Regions from separate parts of the Leptolyngbya subtilissima AS-A7 genome, predicted to be linked through region 3. Evidence: predicted binding sites of a transcription regulator. Region 3 holds the regulator's gene; each other region holds the start of a gene.
What was found. Region 3 encodes HrcA, which represses chaperone genes, less so after heat shock. Its sites were predicted from a motif close to ANTTAGCACTCNNNANTNNNGAGTGCTAANT; they were not measured.
Positions count from the first base shown of each region.

Region 1: the regulator HrcA is predicted to act here: its motif matches at 1,967-1,997, upstream of groES (co-chaperone GroES).
Region 2: the regulator HrcA is predicted to act here: its motif matches at 3,869-3,899, upstream of groL (chaperonin GroEL).

Region 1 is NZ_JAMPKY010000006.1:91,811-97,998, reverse strand. It holds gene groL (chaperonin GroEL) at 1-1,369, opposite strand, end outside; gene groES (co-chaperone GroES) at 1,568-1,879, opposite strand; gene NC979_RS14185 (DMT family transporter) at 2,076-2,969, shown strand; gene NC979_RS14180 (SGNH/GDSL hydrolase family protein) at 3,042-4,520, shown strand; gene NC979_RS14175 (hypothetical protein) at 4,662-4,868, opposite strand; gene NC979_RS14170 (putative bifunctional diguanylate cyclase/phosphodiesterase) at 5,218-6,188, shown strand, end outside.
Region 2 is NZ_JAMPKY010000003.1:284,614-290,801, reverse strand. It holds gene NC979_RS08685 (PrsW family intramembrane metalloprotease) at 1-52, shown strand, start outside; gene NC979_RS08680 (adenine phosphoribosyltransferase) at 159-698, opposite strand; gene corA (magnesium/cobalt transporter CorA) at 804-2,048, opposite strand; gene groL (chaperonin GroEL) at 2,146-3,837, opposite strand; gene NC979_RS08665 (hypothetical protein) at 3,961-4,083, shown strand; gene NC979_RS08660 (AbiV family abortive infection protein) at 4,192-4,833, opposite strand; gene carB (carbamoyl-phosphate synthase large subunit) at 5,114-6,188, opposite strand, start outside.
Region 3 is NZ_JAMPKY010000006.1:269,274-275,461, reverse strand. It holds gene NC979_RS14995 (Crp/Fnr family transcriptional regulator) at 1-713, shown strand, start outside; gene NC979_RS14990 (LysR family transcriptional regulator) at 740-1,762, opposite strand; gene NC979_RS14985 (hypothetical protein) at 1,975-2,763, shown strand; gene NC979_RS14980 (2Fe-2S iron-sulfur cluster-binding protein) at 2,857-3,342, shown strand; gene hrcA (heat-inducible transcriptional repressor HrcA) at 3,437-4,534, shown strand; gene NC979_RS14970 (DUF4126 family protein) at 4,574-5,131, shown strand; gene hemH (ferrochelatase) at 5,128-6,188, opposite strand, start outside.

The DNA of each region.
Region 1 (6,188 bases), 180 kb from region 3:
TCTGGGCAATGCGCATCAGAGGAGCGGCCAGGGCACGGGCCACGATCGCAGCCCCAGTGTGCTCTTCAGCGGTGAGGTTGGCTTCGAGCCAGGTGGTGAGGTCGGGCACCAGGTGGGCCAGAGTGGTACCGCCACCGGGGACGATGCCTTCTTCAACAGCTGCCTTGGTGGCGTTGATGGCGTCTTCAAGGCGCAGCTTGCGGTCCTTCATCTCGGTTTCGGTGGCGGCACCGACTTTGATGACGGCGACACCGCCGGAGAGCTTAGCCAGGCGCTCTTGCAGCTTCTCTTTGTCATAGGTCGACTCGGTTTCGTCGATCTGGCGACGAATCTGCTCACAGCGGGCCTTGACATCCTGCTCGTTGCCTTCGGCGACGATGGTGGTGGTGTCTTTGGTAATAGTGAGGCGACGGGCCTGACCCAGCATGTCAAGCTTGGTGTTGTCGAGCTTGAGGCCGGTGTCTTCAGAGATCACCTGACCGCCAGTAAGCACAGCGATGTCTTCGAGCATTGCTTTGCGGCGATCGCCAAACCCAGGCGCTTTCACAGCGGCCACATTCAGCACACCGCGCAGACGGTTGACTACCAGGGTAGCCAGAGCCTCTTTCTCGATGTCTTCGGCAATGATGATCAGGGGACGACCGGAACGAGCGACTTGCTCCAGCACGGGCACTAGATCCTGCACCAGAGCAATTTTCTTGTCGGTGATCAGGATGTAGGGTTCATCCAGCACCGCTTCCATGCGCTCGGTGTCGGTGACGAAGTAGGGGGAGACATAGCCCTTGTCAAAGCGCATCCCTTCGGTGACCTCCAGTTCGGTGGTCATCGACTTGCCTTCTTCTAGTGAGATGACGCCTTCGCGGCCCACTTTCTCCATGGCTTCAGCGATCATGGCGCCCACTTCTTCGTCGTTACCGGCGGAGATGGAACCCACCTGAGCAATGGACTTAGAGTCGCCGACGGGACGGGCGTGCTCAGCAATTTTCTCAACCAGGAAGGCAGTGGCTTTGTCGATGCCACGCTTGAGGGAGATGGCGTTGGCGCCAGCGGCGACGTTGCGCATCCCTTCTTTAACCATGGCGTGGGCCAGGACAGTAGCGGTGGTGGTGCCGTCACCAGCAGCGTCGTTGGTTTTGGAAGCGGCCTGACGAATCAGGGCTACGCCGGTGTTCTCGATGTTGTCTTCGAGTTCAATTTCTTTGGCGATGGTGACGCCGTCATTAACAATCTGAGGAGCGCCAAACTTCTTCTCGAGCACCACGTTGCGGCCTTTGGGACCGAGGGTGACGGCCACGGCCTCAGTCAGAATGTCCATACCTCTTTCGAGGGCGCGACGGGCGTTTTCGTTGTAGACAATGCGCTTAGCCATAGATTCAATGTTCTCCGGGAAGATTTAGGAGTGAATGTGAAAACGTTAAGGGAAGAGAGTTTCAGATGCTAGGAATGAAAGTTTGGAAGCTTAGTCAGTTAGGTGAAGCAGTAGCGAAACCCAACCAAACTCGGCACAGTTAGCAGTGGACACTGCCCACCCTACGGCCAATTCCAAAATTCCAAGTCCAGAATCGGTTTAGCCGAGAACGGCGAGGATGTCTTTCTCAGACAGCAGAACAAACTCGTCGCCGCCCAGCTTGATGTCGGTGCCGGCATACTTGGAATAGAGCACCTTGTCGCCAACTTTGACTTCCAGCGATTGGCGGGTGCCTTTGTCGTCGGTTTTACCGGGGCCTACGGCGGTGATCTCGCCCACCTGAGGCTTTTCCTTGGCGGTGTCAGGTAGCAGAATGCCGCCAGCAGTGGTCTCTTCGGACGCACTTACTTTAATCAAAACTCGATCGGCTAGGGGCTTAACGCTAGATGCCGCCAAAGTGATAGCTGCCATACAATGCTTCTCCGGATTTGCTATTAAGACAGCGTCTGGGGGAGTTAGCACTCGGCCCCGCTCAGACGCATTACACGAACTTTCGAAGCTTAGCACTCGCAAGCTCCGAGTGCTAATTTACGACGCCAGGGGGGCGATCGCAACAAAGCCCCCTGTACGGGTTCCCGAACTGGTTGGCGCTGTGTAGGATTGATCGATGCTCAAACTCAAGGTTTTGCTGCCCATTCTCACCAGCTTTTTGTTTGCGGGCAGCTTTGTGGCGGGCAAATACACTACGGTCGATCTGGGGCCGCTGACTACCTCGCTGCTGCGCTACGTCATTGCTATGGGAGTTTTGGGTCTATTTATCAGCGGCAGTGCCCAGCCGGTTAAAGCCCTCACCGTCGCCCGCGCCGACTGGGGATCGATGGTGCTATTGGGTCTATTTGGGGTGGTGGGTTATCACTATTTTTTCTTTAGCAGCCTGCGCTACACGGCTACGGCTAACACCGCCATTATCAACGCCTTCAATCCAGTGGTGACAGGGGTGATGGCGGCGCTGTTTATTGGTGAGCGGCTGAGCCGCCGCCAGTACGGCGGCATAGCGCTGGCGCTGTTGGGGGTGCTAACCCTGCTGACTCGGGGCAACATTACCACCCTGCTCACCCTAAAACTCAACCGGGGCGATGGGCTGATGCTGTGCGCCGTGCTGTGCTGGGTGGTGTATTCCTTAATCATCAAACAGCTGAGCCAGCGGTATTCGGGATTGACGATTACCTTTTATGCCGCTGTGGCCGGCGTTGGGCAACTCCTAGTACTGGCCTCGTTAGAACGCTGGTGGCTACAGCTGGCGACTCTTTCTTTGGCTTCATCGATCGCCATTCTGTACATGGGTGTGGCAGCGTCGGGTGTGGCCTATCTATTGTTTAACCTCAGCATTCAGCAGGTTGGCCCCACCCGCACCGCCAGCGTCGTCTATAGTTTGGTGCCGATCTTTGTGGCGGGGCTAGCCTGGCTGTTTTTTCGAGAGCCCCTGACGGCGACGATGGTGGCTAGCATGGGGCTAATTTTGCTGGGCGTGAATGTGGTGCTCAGTCAACCTAGACTATGAGTCAGTCAGGTGTGCTATTCGCTACTCTGGGCATAGCTTTTTACTCAACCCACTGCACTTTCTGGAGGCGTTATGGCATCGCTTTTACCGTCTTTTTTGAATCCGTTTCTTACTAGTCTCAATCCCCTTGATATTTTTGGCAGCACCGTTTTAGTCAGTGGCTTTGGCGATGACGTGCTCAATGGCGGCACGGAAGACGAAATTTTAGTAGGCCTCTGGGGCAACAAACAGCTGTTTGGGGCCGAAGGAAATGACTGGCTTTTGGGTGGCCTGGGCAATGATGCTCTCGATGGGGGTTTGGGCAATAACCAGCTCTTTACCGGGCCGGGGCAGGATACCGTGGTGCTCAAAAACGATGGCCGGGTCGATACCGTGGTGGATTTTGCTCCTGGAAGCGATCGCTTTTTGCTGCCAGGGGGCTTGAGTTTTGGGCAGATTGCGATCGCCCAGCAGGGGGCAAACACCACCCTGCGCTACTTGAATCAGCCAGAGCCCAGCGTCATTCTCCTGAATGTGGAAGCGACCAGCCTTACTGCCGAGAATTTTCAAGCCCAGGCGCTGGTGCCCAGCTTTGATGGTCTGACGATCTTTGGCGACAGTCTGTCAGACCCTGGCAACCTGTTTGGGCTGACGGGCTTTTTCCCGCCCTTTCCCTATTCTGAAGGCCGATTTGCGAATGGCGATCTTTGGGTTGATTACCTGGCTAGCGATATCGGACTAGAGCCTGCCGAGGTGGAAAACTTTGCCGTGGGGGGAGCCACCACGGGCCGAGACAACGGCCTCGACCCCCTAATTACCTCGCTCACGGGCACAGAGACTAACCTACCGGGCTTGCTCGACGAAATCGACAGCTATCTGGGCGGCATCGGGGAAGGCGCGGCTGACCCTGACAGTCTTTATGTAGTGTGGGCCGGGGCCAACGATTTGTTTAATTTGCCTAGCGACCCCAATGCAATTCCAGCCTTTTTGGCCAACTCGTTGCAGAACATTGCCACGGCGATTGGCAGCCTAGCGGCGCGGGGGGCCGATACATTTTTAGTGCCTAACCTGCCCAACCTAGGCCTGACGCCCCGCGCCCTGGGTGATGGCACCAGTGCCCAGGCCACGGCGCTCAGCCAGGCGTTTAATGCTGGCTTGGCCAGTACGCTAGAGGCGCTGGAGCAAAGTCTGTCCGCTACGATCGACATTATTCCGGTCGACCTGTTTGGGCTGACCAATGAAATTATTGGGTCTCCAGCGGAGTTCGGTTTTACCAATGTCACTGACCCGCTGCTGAACCAAGGGCTACTTGACGACCCCGGCTACTTCTGGTGGGATCAGCAGCACCCGACTACCACTGTGCACGCGCTGCTGGCAGATGTGTTTCAGACTAGCCTCCTAGAGGCAGGGTACTTGCAGCCCAGTAATGGTGCGATGCCAGCGCTGGCTGCCGATGATTTGGCGCTGTCTGGAGCGGTTGCCCAAAGTGAAACTCTGGGAATCTCCGATTGGGAAAGTAGCTGGGCTGCGACCTCCCTCAGTGCTCTTCAGCCTGCTCCTGCAGTGATTTGAGACTATACATGGTTGGGGCGATCCGACCTGGCCGCCCTTTGGGAACCCAGCCAAACGCCCAGCGGAGACTTGCTCCGCCGGGCGTCATTGGGCTAACTCCAGTTGTGAATGAGCTGGGTTCAGCCGAGGGTTATTGGATGTTTAGTAGCTGTCTTCGCTGCTGACTGTGTGCAGGGCCAGGTCGTGGTTGGCTCGGTTGAGGCGATCGGCGATCGCCCGTCGCCACTTGAGACTAACGGTGTCGTCGGCCAGTAGTGCCTGGGCTTCTTCACGATATAGGGCGCTTTGTACTGTACCGACTTTTTCGAGCTGCTTTAGGTGCTCAAGCACTTCTTGGGGATTGTTCATAACGATAGTCCTTATACATAAGAGGAACCAGGCCAGCCTTGGGGCACCGGACCTGGGTACATGACCCCATTCTCCGGGAACCTACCGATATCGGCCACTGTTCAGGCTGAACCTTTACGCCTCGATAAAGTTTGTTGTGCTTCGCAATAGGACGTTGCACTTAACGCCAGCAGAAATTTACTGGATCGTGCTCTGTAGAAGCCGTGAAGCTAGCTTGAATTGCTCGGCATTTCCCCGGTGAATGTTTTACTTGCCACGAGTTAATAATTGGAGGTTTCCCGTCTTAATGGCCCGGTCAGGCCATAGGCTGAGAATAGGAAAGGGGCACTGTTCTAGGGGAGAGTCAAGCATGGAGACTGCTGCCAATGGCGCGATCGCGGCGGCGTATTTCATTATTCCCCTGACTTTATTGCCGGTGCTGCTAAAGGCCAAGCGCGACATTTGGCTCAATCTGCTGCTGCTGATCCTGTTCATCTTTAGCTGCGGCATCGGCCACACCCTCAGCGCCATGAACCTCCACAACGTCTTCTGGCATTGGGTAACGGCGGGGGTATCTTGGGCGGCGGTCTTAACTTTGCTCACCAGCCAGACCCGGCTGCGCTATCTGGGGGAAACCTTTCACCTGCTAGAGGCCACCTGGGAACAGGCGCTCACCGGCAAGCTGCTCTGCCAGCGTACCGGCGACGACCTGACCATGCTCAAGCTCAACCCCGCCGCCAGGGCGATCACCAAAGATCTGCTCAAGCCGGGCGATCGCCTCTGCGAAAAAATGCCTACCCACCGCGAGCAGGTCTACCCCTATCAAGTTTCGCTAATTGACCTGTATCTGGCGGCCCTGGAGTCGGGTGAGCCCAAGCGGCTTGAATATCAGTACAAGGGCGAAATTTCTGGCTGGTACATGACCCTGGTTACCCCGCTCTCCCCAGACCTGCTCTACATGACCTTTACGGAGGTGAGCGGTGTGATCCACGATCCGCTGACCGGTCTTTACAACCGTCGCGTGCTGGAGATGGAGCTAGAGGCTTGGGAGGTGTGCCTCTTTATCGATCTCGATCGCTTTAAGCTGATCAACGATCAGCGGGGTCACTACCTGGGCGATGAGCTGCTTAAGGCCGTGGCAACGGTGCTGCAAGACCATGCCCAGACCTACAACGGCATTGCGGTGCGCAACGGTGGCGATGAATTTTTGCTGCTGCTACCCGATTCCAATCCGGTTCCACCTGAGCCCTGCCCAATGCCGGTGGCCATTGCCACCAGCGTGCTCGAAGCGATTTTAGCGATCGAAGTCGAAGGGGCCAGCGTCGGGGCTTCCATCGGCGT
Region 2 (6,188 bases), on a different contig from region 3:
GCGCTACGCCCTAGCCCTGACACCCAAAACTCAAGACGGCTCTGGGGCATGACAGGGTGAACAAACGCCAAGGGCAAGTGGCGTCTGCCCTTGCCCCTGCGTGAGGGCCGATCTACTGCTGCATTGAGACAGTCCTCTACCCTTCCCTTTATCTCGAATCAGTACTGCAATAGGACGGTGACCGGCACGTCGGGGAGCTTGGTGCGGCCTTCTAGACCCACTAGCTCAATTACAAAGCCATACCCGGCAAGGGTGCAGCCGGTTTGCTCAACTAGCTTGGCGGCGGCCGCCGCCGTGCCCCCTGTAGCAATCAAATCGTCGATAATCAGCACCCGGCTACCCGATGGAAAAGCATCTTGGTGCAGTTCGAGGGTGTCGCTGCCGTATTCCAGCGCGTAGCTGGCGGTGTGCACCGCAGCGGGGAGCTTGCCGGGCTTACGCACTGGAGCAAACCCCACTCCCAGCTTGTAGGCCAGGGGCATGCCAAATATGAACCCTCGCGACTCTATGCCCGCGATGTAGTCGGGGCGATAATCCTCCACCTGCTCGGCGAACAAGTCGATGCTGTATTGCAGCGCGGTGGGGTCACCTAACAGCGGCGTGATGTCGCGGAAGAGAATGCCGGGCTTAGGGAAGTCGGGAACGTCGCGGATGTGGGCTCTGAGATCCATCGGGGTGCAGGTAAAAGCCGTTGCCATGGTATCACCGTGGGGCATTGGGCGGTGAGGAAGATAGGGAAGATGAGGAAGGCAAGGAAGGTGAGAGCTATGACAAAGGTTTCATTCCCTGATCTCGCTATTCTTCTATCGCCTTGTTGTGGAGAAGTTGTCAAACCAGCCGCGTTTCCAGAAGAAGTAGATTTGCAGCACGGCAATTACGGCCATCACTGAGAGACAGATGATGTAACCCCAGTACCACCCTAGTTCGGGCATGTTCAGGGGTGACTTCTCGGTGTCGAAGTTCATGCCGTAAACGCCGGCAATAAAGGTGAGGGGAATAAAAATGGAGGAGATCACCGTCAGCAGCTTCATCACTTCGTTCATACGGTTGTTGATGGAGGAGAGGTAGACATCCATTAGGCTGGAGGCGATTTCGCGGTAGTTTTCGATGATGTCGACGACCTGCACAATGTGGTCGTAGACGTCTTGCAGGTAGACGCGCACTTCCTGGCTGATGAGGTCGTCACTATCGCGAATCAGGCCGTTGATGACGCTCCGCTGGGGCCAGATGTAGCGACGCAGCTTCATTAGCGCCCGGCGCATGCGGTGAATTTTTTTGATGGTGGCATTGGTGGGATTGGCAACCACTTCTTCTTCGAGATCTTCGAGGGTTTCGCCAATCACCTCTAGCACCGGGAAGAAGCTATCGACGATGGTATCCATCAGGGCATAGGCCAGGTAGTCGGCCCCCTGCGTGCGAATGGTGCCGGTGCCGCGCCGAATGCGATCGCGCACCGGGTTAAACGAGTCCCAATTTGGCTCTTCCTGAAACGTGACCAGAAAGCCATTGCCCATGACAAAGCTCACCTGCTCACTGCCCACCCCAGAACCGGTTCTTTTGGGCTGCACCATCTGCATGATGATCAGAATTTTGTCGTCGTAAAAGTCGATCTTGGGACGGTGGGGCACATTGACAATGTCTTCGAGTATCAGGGGGTGGAGGCCAAAGGTCTGACTGATTTGCCGCAGGATGTCTTCGCTGCCCAACCCGCGAGCATCGAGCCAGGTGACGGTTTCGGGCTTGCCAAGAGCCTCGCACTCAACTGGGTGGTCGATGGTGGCGGTACGCAGGGTGTCTGGGCCATAGTCCATCAAATGCAGCTCTGTGGGCAGGGCGTCGTCAGGAATATTCAACGTGCCAGGGAGCGTACCGGGGGTCGAATAGTTGAAGTCAATCAGTTTCTTTCTGCCCTCGCGGGGCGAGGCGTTGAGGGTGTTAAAAGCCGCCGCTTTTAACGCCTCTGCGTCAACTCGCTCGACCCTTGCCTGATTGGCTTGGCCCGGCGAGGAGGATGGGTAGCCCCCTGGGTTTGGTGTGCGGCGCGACATGGCTCTGACTCTCAACGATTCCACATAAAGCATAGGGGCACAGCCGTAACTGTGCCCCTATGGGTTAAGCATTTATTCAGAGATGACTGGGGGCAGACTACATCATGCCCATGCCGCCCATGCCACCCATACCACCCATGCCGCCCATGCCACCCATGCCGCCCATGCCGCCCATACCGCCCATGCCGGGGTCACCAGCGGGAGCGGGAGGCTCAGGGATATCGACGACTAGGGCCTCGGTAGTGAGCAGCAGACCTGCGATCGAGGCCGCATCTTGCAGACCAGAGCGCACGACCTTAGCCGGGTCGATAATGCCCGCCTGAATCAGGTCTTCGTAGGCACCCGTGAGGGCGTTGTAGCCCGTGGGGAAGCTCATGGCCTTCACCTTTTCGACAATCACAGAGCCGGGTTGGCCAGCGTTGTCGGCGATTTGCCGCAGGGGTGCTTCCACAGCCCGCATGACAATATTTACACCGATGGCTTCCTCAGCGCTGAGAGAAGCTTTGAGCGACTCCAGCTTGGGGGCCAAGTGCAGCAGGGTAGCACCGCCACCGGGGACGATGCCTTCCTCTACAGCAGCCTTGGTGGCGCTGAGGGCATCTTCGATGCGCAGCTTGCGATCTTTGAGCTCGGTTTCGGTGGCGGCCCCGACTTTGATTACGGCGACACCGCCAGCTAGCTTAGCCAGGCGTTCGGAGAGCTTCTCTTTGTCGTAGTCAGAGTCGGTGACGGCCAGCTCTTTACGAATTTGAGCGATGCGCTTGTCGATGTCGGCTTTGTTGCCCGCATCCGACACCAGGGTGGTGGTGTCTTTGGTGATGGTGGCTTTAACAGCCAAGCCCAGCATGGACAGGTCGGCGGTATCAAGGCTGAGGCCGACTTCTTCAGAAATTACCTGGCCGCCAGTGAGTACTGCGATATCTTGAAGCATGGCCTTACGGCGATCGCCAAAGCTTGGCGCTTTCACCGCCGCCACATTCAGCACGCCGCGGGCTTTGTTGACCACCAGGGTCGCCAGAGCCTCGCCTTCGATGTCTTCAGCAATGATCAGCAGGGGAGCACCCTCGCGGGCTACCTTCTCAAGCACCGATACCAGATCTTGAATAGAGCTGATTTTTTTGTCGACGATTAGTACGCGAGCGTTGTCAAGCTCGGTCACCATGCGCTCTTGGTCGGTGACGAAGTAGGGGGAAATGTAGCCGCGATCGAACTGCATCCCCTCGACAACATCTAGCTCGGTGTAGAGAGACTTCGATTCTTCCACGGTGATGACGCCATCTTTGGTCACCTTATCCATGGCTTCGGCAATCATTTTGCCGATCTCTTCGTCGCTGCCAGCGGAGACGGTGGCGACCTGGGCGATGGTGGCATTGCCTTCTACGGGCTTGGCCACGGCGGCGATTTCGCTCACCAGCAGGGCAACGGCTTTGTCGATGCCGCGGCGCAGGCTAACGGGGTTGGTGCCCGCTGCCACGTTCTTCAGACCTTCTTTAACCATGGCCTGGGCCAGCACGGTAGCGGTGGTGGTGCCATCGCCCGCCAGGTCCTTGGTCTTGGAGGCCACCTCTTGCATGAGGCGAGCACCCATATTTTCAAAGGCGTCTTCTAGCTCGATCTCTTTGGCAATGGTGATGCCGTCGTTGACAATCTGTGGTGCCCCGTACTTTTTCTCAAGTACGACGTTGCGCCCCCTGGGGCCGAGGGTGATTTTAACGGCGTCGGCTAAGGCGTTGACGCCTTTTTCGAGGGCCTGCCGCGAAGCCTCATCAAAGGAAATTCTTTTTGCCATGTCGTCCTGTCTTTCAGCTCTCCAGAGACAAACTTAGCACTCACTATGCCAGAGTGCTAACCTCGCTAGAGTACCGCTGTGGGAGACGGTCGGTAAGTCGCAATAACCGATCCTCTACGGCAGATGGGGCTGTCTTGTCTAGACTATGCCGCGCTGATGGAGACCACTAACCAGATAGCCGCACTGGGGTACTGCGATCGCATCGCCTGGTCAAACCCTGTACCCACAGACCGCAGCGGCGAATAGCTTAGGGTAACGACCCGCAGGCAAGGGGGTGACGGCTGGATAAATAGTTAAATAACAGAAGCCTCAGGGGTTTTAAAGCGCACCCTTTAAACTGGCTTTATACAGGCATTAGCTGCTCTTAAGTACTGTTTCAACTTCCGAGTACAGTACATCGGTCGTATCACAAGTCTCCGAAGCCTCAGCAGTCACTCCCCAAAATTCGTCGCTGAATATCTCGATGGCTATCAGAAGGTGTTCGGCAGCTAGCCTAAGGCTTATACTCCGCGCTGGGATGTGCAATCCATTTTTGGTGCGTGAAAAATACAGAGACTCTTCCCTAAGCCGTGAATAGTCTCCTAATTCATAACCTTCAAATATCTCTTTAGCTCTTTCATCACCGATGCTATTGGCGATGCGATCACCTATTAAGTAAATAGGATCAACCGAAATTTTATGCTTTTTCCCATGATGAAAGAGAGGGTCTTTATTTCGCTTTACCCTTTCCCTTTCACTTCCCCAGGCACGCATATGGCCAGCTTTTATTTTTGCAATATCTTCAAAGACAGTAATAGACAAGAAAACAGAAGGAGCATAACTACCATTCACAAACAAAGCATATGATGCTCGAATCAAATCACAAACATGAGTGACAGCAGCGTTGTACTCTTCACGACCATATAAGCCTATGTATTCGTCAGAAATTACTAAAGAGGCTTCAGATGCTATGTGATATCCCTTTTTCTTCACAGTATCTCCCGTGCTGCTAATCACATACTAAGTGCCAATTCGACACATAAGGCCTTTGATTTCCAGCATTATCTAGTAGGCCTGTGGGATAACACCTAAATCCTAGGAAATTGAACATTATGCTTGTCGAAAAGTTCGTAACTTTTGTGCTTTATTCAATGAACTTGAGAGTGAGATATGGGGACTCGGTATATTATTCACCACCTTCGCTGGATAATTCCTTGAAGGCAGGGATTATCTAGCATCTCCTATGCTATCTCCGTGTTATGTACTCCCGCAGAGCAGAGCTTTTTGCAAAATCAGCCTACATACCCACATACTCCTGAAGGGACTTCACCTGGAGGGGGTGTTGTTGCAGGGATTGGATGGCCGAGGCTGTTGCTTTAGCTCCCGCGATTGTAGTGATGATCGGTACCTTGTAAGCCAAGGCTGTGCGGCGAATTGAGCGATCGTCCTCCTGGGCAGTACTGCCGGCTGGGGTGTTAATAATCAGCTGAATTTCGTTGTTTTTGATTGCGTCTTCAACATTGGGGCGGCCTTCGTGGACTTTGAGAATGAGGTTTACGGTGAGCCCCTCATCCATAAGGGCGGCGCGGGTGCCGGAGGTAGCGATCAGGTTGAGGCCCATGTCGGCCAGTTCCTTGGCAACAGGGATGACGGCGGCTTTGTCGCGATCGTTCATGGAGATAAAAACGGTGCCAGCGAGGGGCAGCTTTTGGTTGGCCCCTAGTTCGGCCTTGGCAAAGGCTTTACCAAAGTCGGCGTCAATGCCCATGACTTCTCCTGTGGAGCGCATTTCAGGGCCGAGCAGGGCGTCGGTGCCCGCAAACTTATCGAAGGGCAGCACCGCTTCTTTAACGGAGATGTGTTGGGGAATTACCTCTTCGGTAAAGCCTAAATCGGTCAGGGTTTTGCCCGACATCACCCGCACCGCAATCTTAGCCAGGGGATGGCCGATCGCCTTCGACACAAAAGGCACTGTGCGCGAGGCGCGGGGGTTGGCCTCGATGATGTAGACCTGGTCGCCTTTGACTGCAAACTGAATGTTCATCAGGCCGATCACCTTGAGGCGCTTGGCCAGCTTCACTGTCCAGTCGCGGATGGTGGCGAGGGCAGCGTCGGGCAGGGTCATGGTGGGGAGAGAGCAGGCCGAGTCGCCGGAGTGAATGCCCGCCTGCTCGATGTGCTCCATAATGCCGCCGATGACGACCTGACCGGTGTGGTCGGCGATCGCATCCACATCCACCTCGATCGCATTCTCCAAAAACTTGTCGATCAAGATGGGGTGGTCGGGCTCCACATGCACCGCGTAGGTCATGTAGCGCTCCAGATCGGTGTCGGAGTAGACGATTTCCATGGCGCGGCCACCGAGCACGTAG
Region 3 (6,188 bases):
ACAATGCCCGACCGTTCTTGACCTGGCAGCGCATTACCGACTGGGCCCATGCCCACTATAGGGCCAGAACCTTTAATAAAGACGAGCGCATCCCTGCCCGCTCTGGGTTGCTGTACCTGGTTGAGCGGGGCTCTGTGCGCCTAGTGGGCAGCGCCCAGGGTACTGAGCTAGCTTCGGAGTTGGCTGGCCCAGAGTTAGATGAATCCAGCGATGACGTCGCCGCCGACGGGTTAGCGGTTGGGCTGAGTGAAGAGGCATTTTTAGGATTTGTCGGGGCCGGTCAGCCCTTTGAAATTGTGGCTCAGTCGCCCTTCTTGCTGCAGAGCTTTGCCCACGTCGATCAGACCACCGTGATCTGGTTGTACTGGAGCGATCTCGACAATTGGCCCCACTTTCGGCGCGAGGTGCTCGATGCCTTTCGGTACCAGCACCAGCGCAAACTGCTGTGGCTGAGCACCCTAGGCCAGCGGCGCACTATTGATCGCCTGCTCGGCTTTCTCACCCTGCTGATCGAAGAATTTGGCGAGCCCTATGAGGCTGGCTACTACCTGCCCTGGTCCCTGACCCATGCCCAGATTGGCAGCGCCATTGGTTCCACGCGGGTGACGGTGACCCGTCTGATGGGCAAACTGCGCCAGCGCAAGCTGATTCACATTCACAAAGATGGTTTGATTGCGATTCCGGGCGACCCAGCAGCAGTCCGGGAGGCGTAGGCAGGTTGGCCTTGTACAGAAAATTTTTAAGGGCTGAGGTTAAGGGGCTCTGGCGGTGGAGCGGTAGGCTTAGTGCCGTTCTTGTCAGCCCCGTTTTTCTCCGCACCTATGGGCTTGAAGTTCAAAGGTAGATTGGTGAACTGAGGCAAAATCTCAGCGGTAAAAGCGGCGGCGGCCTTAGATCGATAACGGTTCGGGTTAAAGATGACTGACAGGGTGCGGTTGACAACCACTGAATCGATCTTAGCCCGATGCAGTACCCCCATCTGCAACTCTTTCTCGATCGCTGAGTTAGACACAAAAGCCACTCCCAACCCTGACTGCACAGCGGTTTTAATCGCCTCAATGGAGTTGAGCTCCATCTCAATTTTGAGCCGGCGAGTTTCGATGCCGCAGCGGGTCAGGACTTGGTCGATCACCTTGCGAATGGTCGACTGCGAATCAAGGGCGATGAAGTGCAGCTTGTAGAGGTCTTCCCGCTGAATTACCGCTTGACTGGCCAGCGGATGATACATCGGCATGATCAGTGCGAGTTCATCCTCGGCGTAGGGCACTCTTTCTAAAGAGTCCTGTAGTTCGGGAGGCAGTTCGCCACCGATGATTGCTAGGTCAACCTGGCCATTGGCCACACTCCAAGCGGTACGGCGGGTGGAGTGCACATGCAGCTGCACCGCCACATCGGCATATTTTTGGCGAAACAGGCCAATCATCCGGGGTAACAAGTAAGTGCCAGTGGTTTGGCTGGCGCCGATAATCAAGGTGCCCCCCTGCAAGTTTTGCAGATCCTCAATGGCGCGGCAGGTCTCTTGACACAAGCTAAGAATGCGATCGCCGTAGCTCAGCAGCAAATGCCCTGCCTCGGTGAGCTGTGCCCGTCGCCCACCCCGGTCAAACAGCGGCACATCTAGCTGGCGCTCTAGGTTTTGCACCTGAAGACTGACTGCTGGCTGAGACACGTATAGGCTGTCTGCCGCTCGTTTGAAGCTGCCCTCCGCTGCAATAGCTTTGAGAATACGCAGCTGATCGAGGGTAAAGGGAAGGTCAGACATGGGCATTAACCCTAACGTACGATAATCCTGGGCTGCCAACAAACCATGATAGTAATACAGGCTGCTCCCCGTGGTGCCACCGCACCACCCCTGGGTAAACTAATGACCCAAGCTCATGCCTTTTAGGCCGGTGCTGAATTAAGTCTGCCATCCCTAGATTACTTGGTTCGGGACACTCAACACCAAAATTTAGAGCGAGACCCTAAGGATTTATGAAACGTCAGGTGATCCAGAATGTCCTGAATTTGCCCGGCATCTCTGGGATGGCGCTCATTGACGGACGCAACCGCCCCTTCTTCTTTGGGCCAGACATTAGCCTCAACTCCCATCAGCAGGATGCCCTCGCCCAGGGTATTCAGCAGGTGGTCGAAACCACTCCCGCCCATTTCGACACCTTTACCTTTCGCTTTGCCAACCAGCTGGCCCATATCTACAAGCTCGATCAGGGCCTGATTTTGCTGGTGCTCATTACCGACCAAATGCCCCTGGCCGACTATCGCACGGCGATTGGTCAGCTCAAGGCCACTTTGGTAGAAGCTCCCCACAATGCAGTGTCTACCTTTCGCCTGCTGGCTGGCTGCGTCACCCTCGGCGGTGCTAGCACGATTTCTGGGGCTGCAGCCCCTCCGCTGGAGCCTACGGCCCCTAAACGGGGTACCCTAACTCCAAGCTGCCATGAGGTAATTGCTGCCCTCAACCACCTCAGTGATGGGGCTATCCAATACCTGGGAAAAACCATGGTGATCAACACTTGGAAGCAATCGCGCCCAGCTCACCCCTGGCTAGAGCAGTTTGAGATTCAAAAGGATGCCCACTTTACTGTTACCGCCGATGGTAAAGCGCCTTTGACAGCAGAACAACAGCAGTGGATAAAAGACTGGGTGACAGCCTTTTTGGGTCGCGGCGGCAGAACTATCCGCAATTTTCAAACTCTGGCTACTGGCCAGACCCTTACCCCTCAGGAGAAGGGTCTTTTGCTAGAGCTCTCGTCCAGTAGCTAGCTAAGCGGGGCTTGAGCAGGTCCCCATGGCTGCCGCTATGCTCTTAGCTGATAACCAGGCTCTTTCTTCTATATTTTTACCCCCGTAGTACCCATGGCCAAAACTGTTCGCCTAGAGCCTATTGCCCAAGAAACCTCCGTTGAAACCAACGGCAACCTGCTTTCGGTCCTTCTAAACAAAGATTTAGATGTACTCAAGGAGTGCGGCGGCCGAGGTATGTGCGCTACTTGCCATATCTACGTGCAGTCGGGTATGGAGGCACTGACTCCGATCAACCGCCGTGAGCAGCGCACCCTGGAGGTAATTACCTCTTGCAAGCCCAATTCGCGGTTGGCCTGCCAAGCCCGAGTAGTGAACAACGGCGTCATCGTCGAGCTACCACCGGGGATGTACGTCAATTCTCTCCAGGACATTGAGGCTCTAATTGGTCGCCGGGCAGACCAAGATCTGCTGCACCCCATTACCGGTGAGGTGCTGGTGGAGCAGGGCAAGCTGATTACGCGATCGACGATGGCTCAGCTCGAGAGCACTGCTAGCTTTAAGGTGGGTGAATTCTTTAGCCAGAGCACAGACCTGTAGACATGGGCTTGGAGGCTGAGGGGTAATGCTGAACACCAGAAAACATCTGTTATGGTAGGGCAATGCCGTAGTTGAGTTTTATACCAACCACCCTATGGACCCTGCCCCTCCCCTGAGTGCTCGCCATGAGCAGGTGCTTCAGGCCACCATTCGTCACTACATTGCCACAGCAGAGCCAGTTGGGTCACGGGCCTTAGCCCAGGAATATAACCTACGGGTTAGTCCAGCTACGGTGCGCAACACCATGGGCTTGCTCGAGAAATATGGGCTGCTCTATCAACCCCATACCTCGTCAGGGCGAGTGCCCTCTGATTTTGGTTATCGACTTTACGTAGATCGGCTGATGTCGCCGTCGGCTCGGGTGGGTCGCCGAGTTGATGCGGCGTTGTCAGAAGAGCTGCACTGGATGGGCCGTAGCCTGGAGTCGCTGCTAAAGGAGGCGACTCAGATTTTGGCCCAGATCAGTGGCTACCTGGCCTTGGTAACCGTGCCCCAAGCCAATACCGTACTCATTCGCCACATTCAGCTGGTAGTGGTAGATGGGGGGCAGGTGCTGATGGTGGTGGTGCTCGACTCGTTGGCGACCCAGTCGGTGGTAGTGCAGTTGCCAGCAGTGTTGGGTTCGGCTACATCGGGGGCAGCCGGAGAACCCGGTCGCCGGGATCTAGAAATTTTGTCTAACTTTTTAACTCACCACCTGCGGGGTCGGCCCCTGGCAGATGTAACTACCCTCAACTGGGGCGATCTCGACGCCGAATTTGAGCATTACGGAGTGCTGTTATGCCAGGCACTGGGGGATTTAGCCCTGCGATCGCAGGCCGCCGAAACCCCTCAACTGGTGATCAGCGGCCTGGCTGAGGTGCTGCGCCAGCCCGAGTTCTCCGATGCCCAGCGCATTCAGTCGATCGTGCGTCTGCTAGAAGAAGATCAGTCGCAGCTGTGGCCGTTGTTTTTTGCCACCCCGCCCGTGGCAACTCAGACGCTAAAGGGCGTAGACGTTAAAGTGTGGATTGGCGCTGAAAATCCTTTAGAGCCCATGCAGGGCTGTGCCCTGGTAGTGTCTAACTACACCCGACACGATACCTCTGTTGGCAGTGTGGGGGTATTAGGACCAACCCGTATGGTGTACGAAAATGCGGTGGCGGTGGTTAAAGCGGCGGCCGACTACCTATCTACTGCCCTGAGCGAATAGGGTATCCCTGAAAACAGCCCGAGCCGAAAAGGGAAGACCGTGATTATTACAGAATTACTGGCTATTTTGTCGATCGCGGCGGCGACGGGGCTGCGGCTGGCGCTGCCGCTGCTGCTTATTGGCCTGCTGTCTGGCCCCCAGCTCTGGTCTAATGTGCCCCTGCTATCACGGTTGCCCCCGGCTCTGGTATTGGGGGTGCTGGTGAGCTGGTCGATGGCTGAGCTGATGCTGTCGAAGAGCAGTGACAGCCAGCGATTTTTTCAGGGTTTAGAGCTGATATTGAGCCCTGGTGTCGGCGCTTTGGCAGGGCTAGGGGTAGCTCGAACCTTTGGCCTAGAAGGCTGGATCTACCCCCTAATTGGCCTGATCAGCGCCCTGTTAGCCTTGGTGATTCAGCTGTTGCAGATGGGTCTCTTTTTTCGGCCTCGTCGCCCACCCCTTTGGAGCTTTTTTGTAGTTGACGGGCTGTGCATAGTGCTCGCCATATTGGCCTTTGATGCCCCCAATCAGGGGGGCATTATTGCGCTGCTACTGCTGTGGCTGGTGATTCGCACCTCGTACCTGTGGCAGCATTGGCCGCGGCGATCGCGGCCCTAGAGAATGCCCACGAAATGCAGCGGGCCGCGCCCGCTGACCAGCTCTAGCAGCAGAGCCAAAAAGCCCACCATAGCCAGTCGCCCATTCCACACCTCCGCAACGGGGGTAAGCCCCCAGGCCGATCGCTCTTGGGGGTAAATTTTGACTTTTTTGTCGGGCTGCACCACGTCGGAGAAGAGCTGGCGCGGGGCCTCTAGAGCCTCGGTGACCATGTCGGCCATGTCGGCAATAAAGCGGGGATGGGTGTTGAGGGCAGGCACGCGGTGAAACCCGTGAATACCCGCTTCTTCGGCAATTTCGCGATACTCAATATCGATCTCTTGCAAAGTCTCAATGTGCTCGGAGACAAAGCTGATGGGAACTACCACTAAGTCTTTTACACCCTGCTGGGCGAGCTGCTCGATCGCATCTTCGGTGTAGGGCTGGAGCCACTCCACTGGCCCGACCCGACTCTGGTAGGCCAGGGTGTGGGGATTGGGGCGATTGAGCGATCGCATGATCAGCTCGGTGCAGTGCTCGATCTCGCGCTGGTAGGGATCGCCGGCTTCTTCGACGTAGCTGACGGGCACCCCGTGGGCGCTGAAGAAAATGTGGGCCTGGTCGGGGTTTTCGAGTTTGTCGAGCTCCTGGGCGATCAGGTCGGCCATGGCCTCGCTATAGCCAGGGCGCTCGTACCAAGAGGGGATAGCGGTGTAGACAATGCGCTGAAGAGCCGGGTCTTCGAGCCACAGCCGCTCCAGCAGACGAAAGCTGGAGCCGCTAGTGCTGATCGAAAACTGGGGATAGAGGGGCAGCACCACCAGCTTTTCGACCCCGTCGCGCTTAATTTGAGCCACGGCCTCTTCGGTGAAGGGGTACCAATAGCGCATGCCGATGTAGATATTGGCCTCGGTGCCCTTGTCGGCCAGCACCTGCTTGAGGGCGTCGGCCTGCTCTTCGGTAATGCGGCGCAGGGGCGAGCCACCGCCAATCTGCTGGTAGTTGGCCTGCGACTGTTTAGCGCGCGAGCTTGAAATTAACCAGGCCAAGGGCCGCTGAAGCCAAGGGAAGGGCAAGC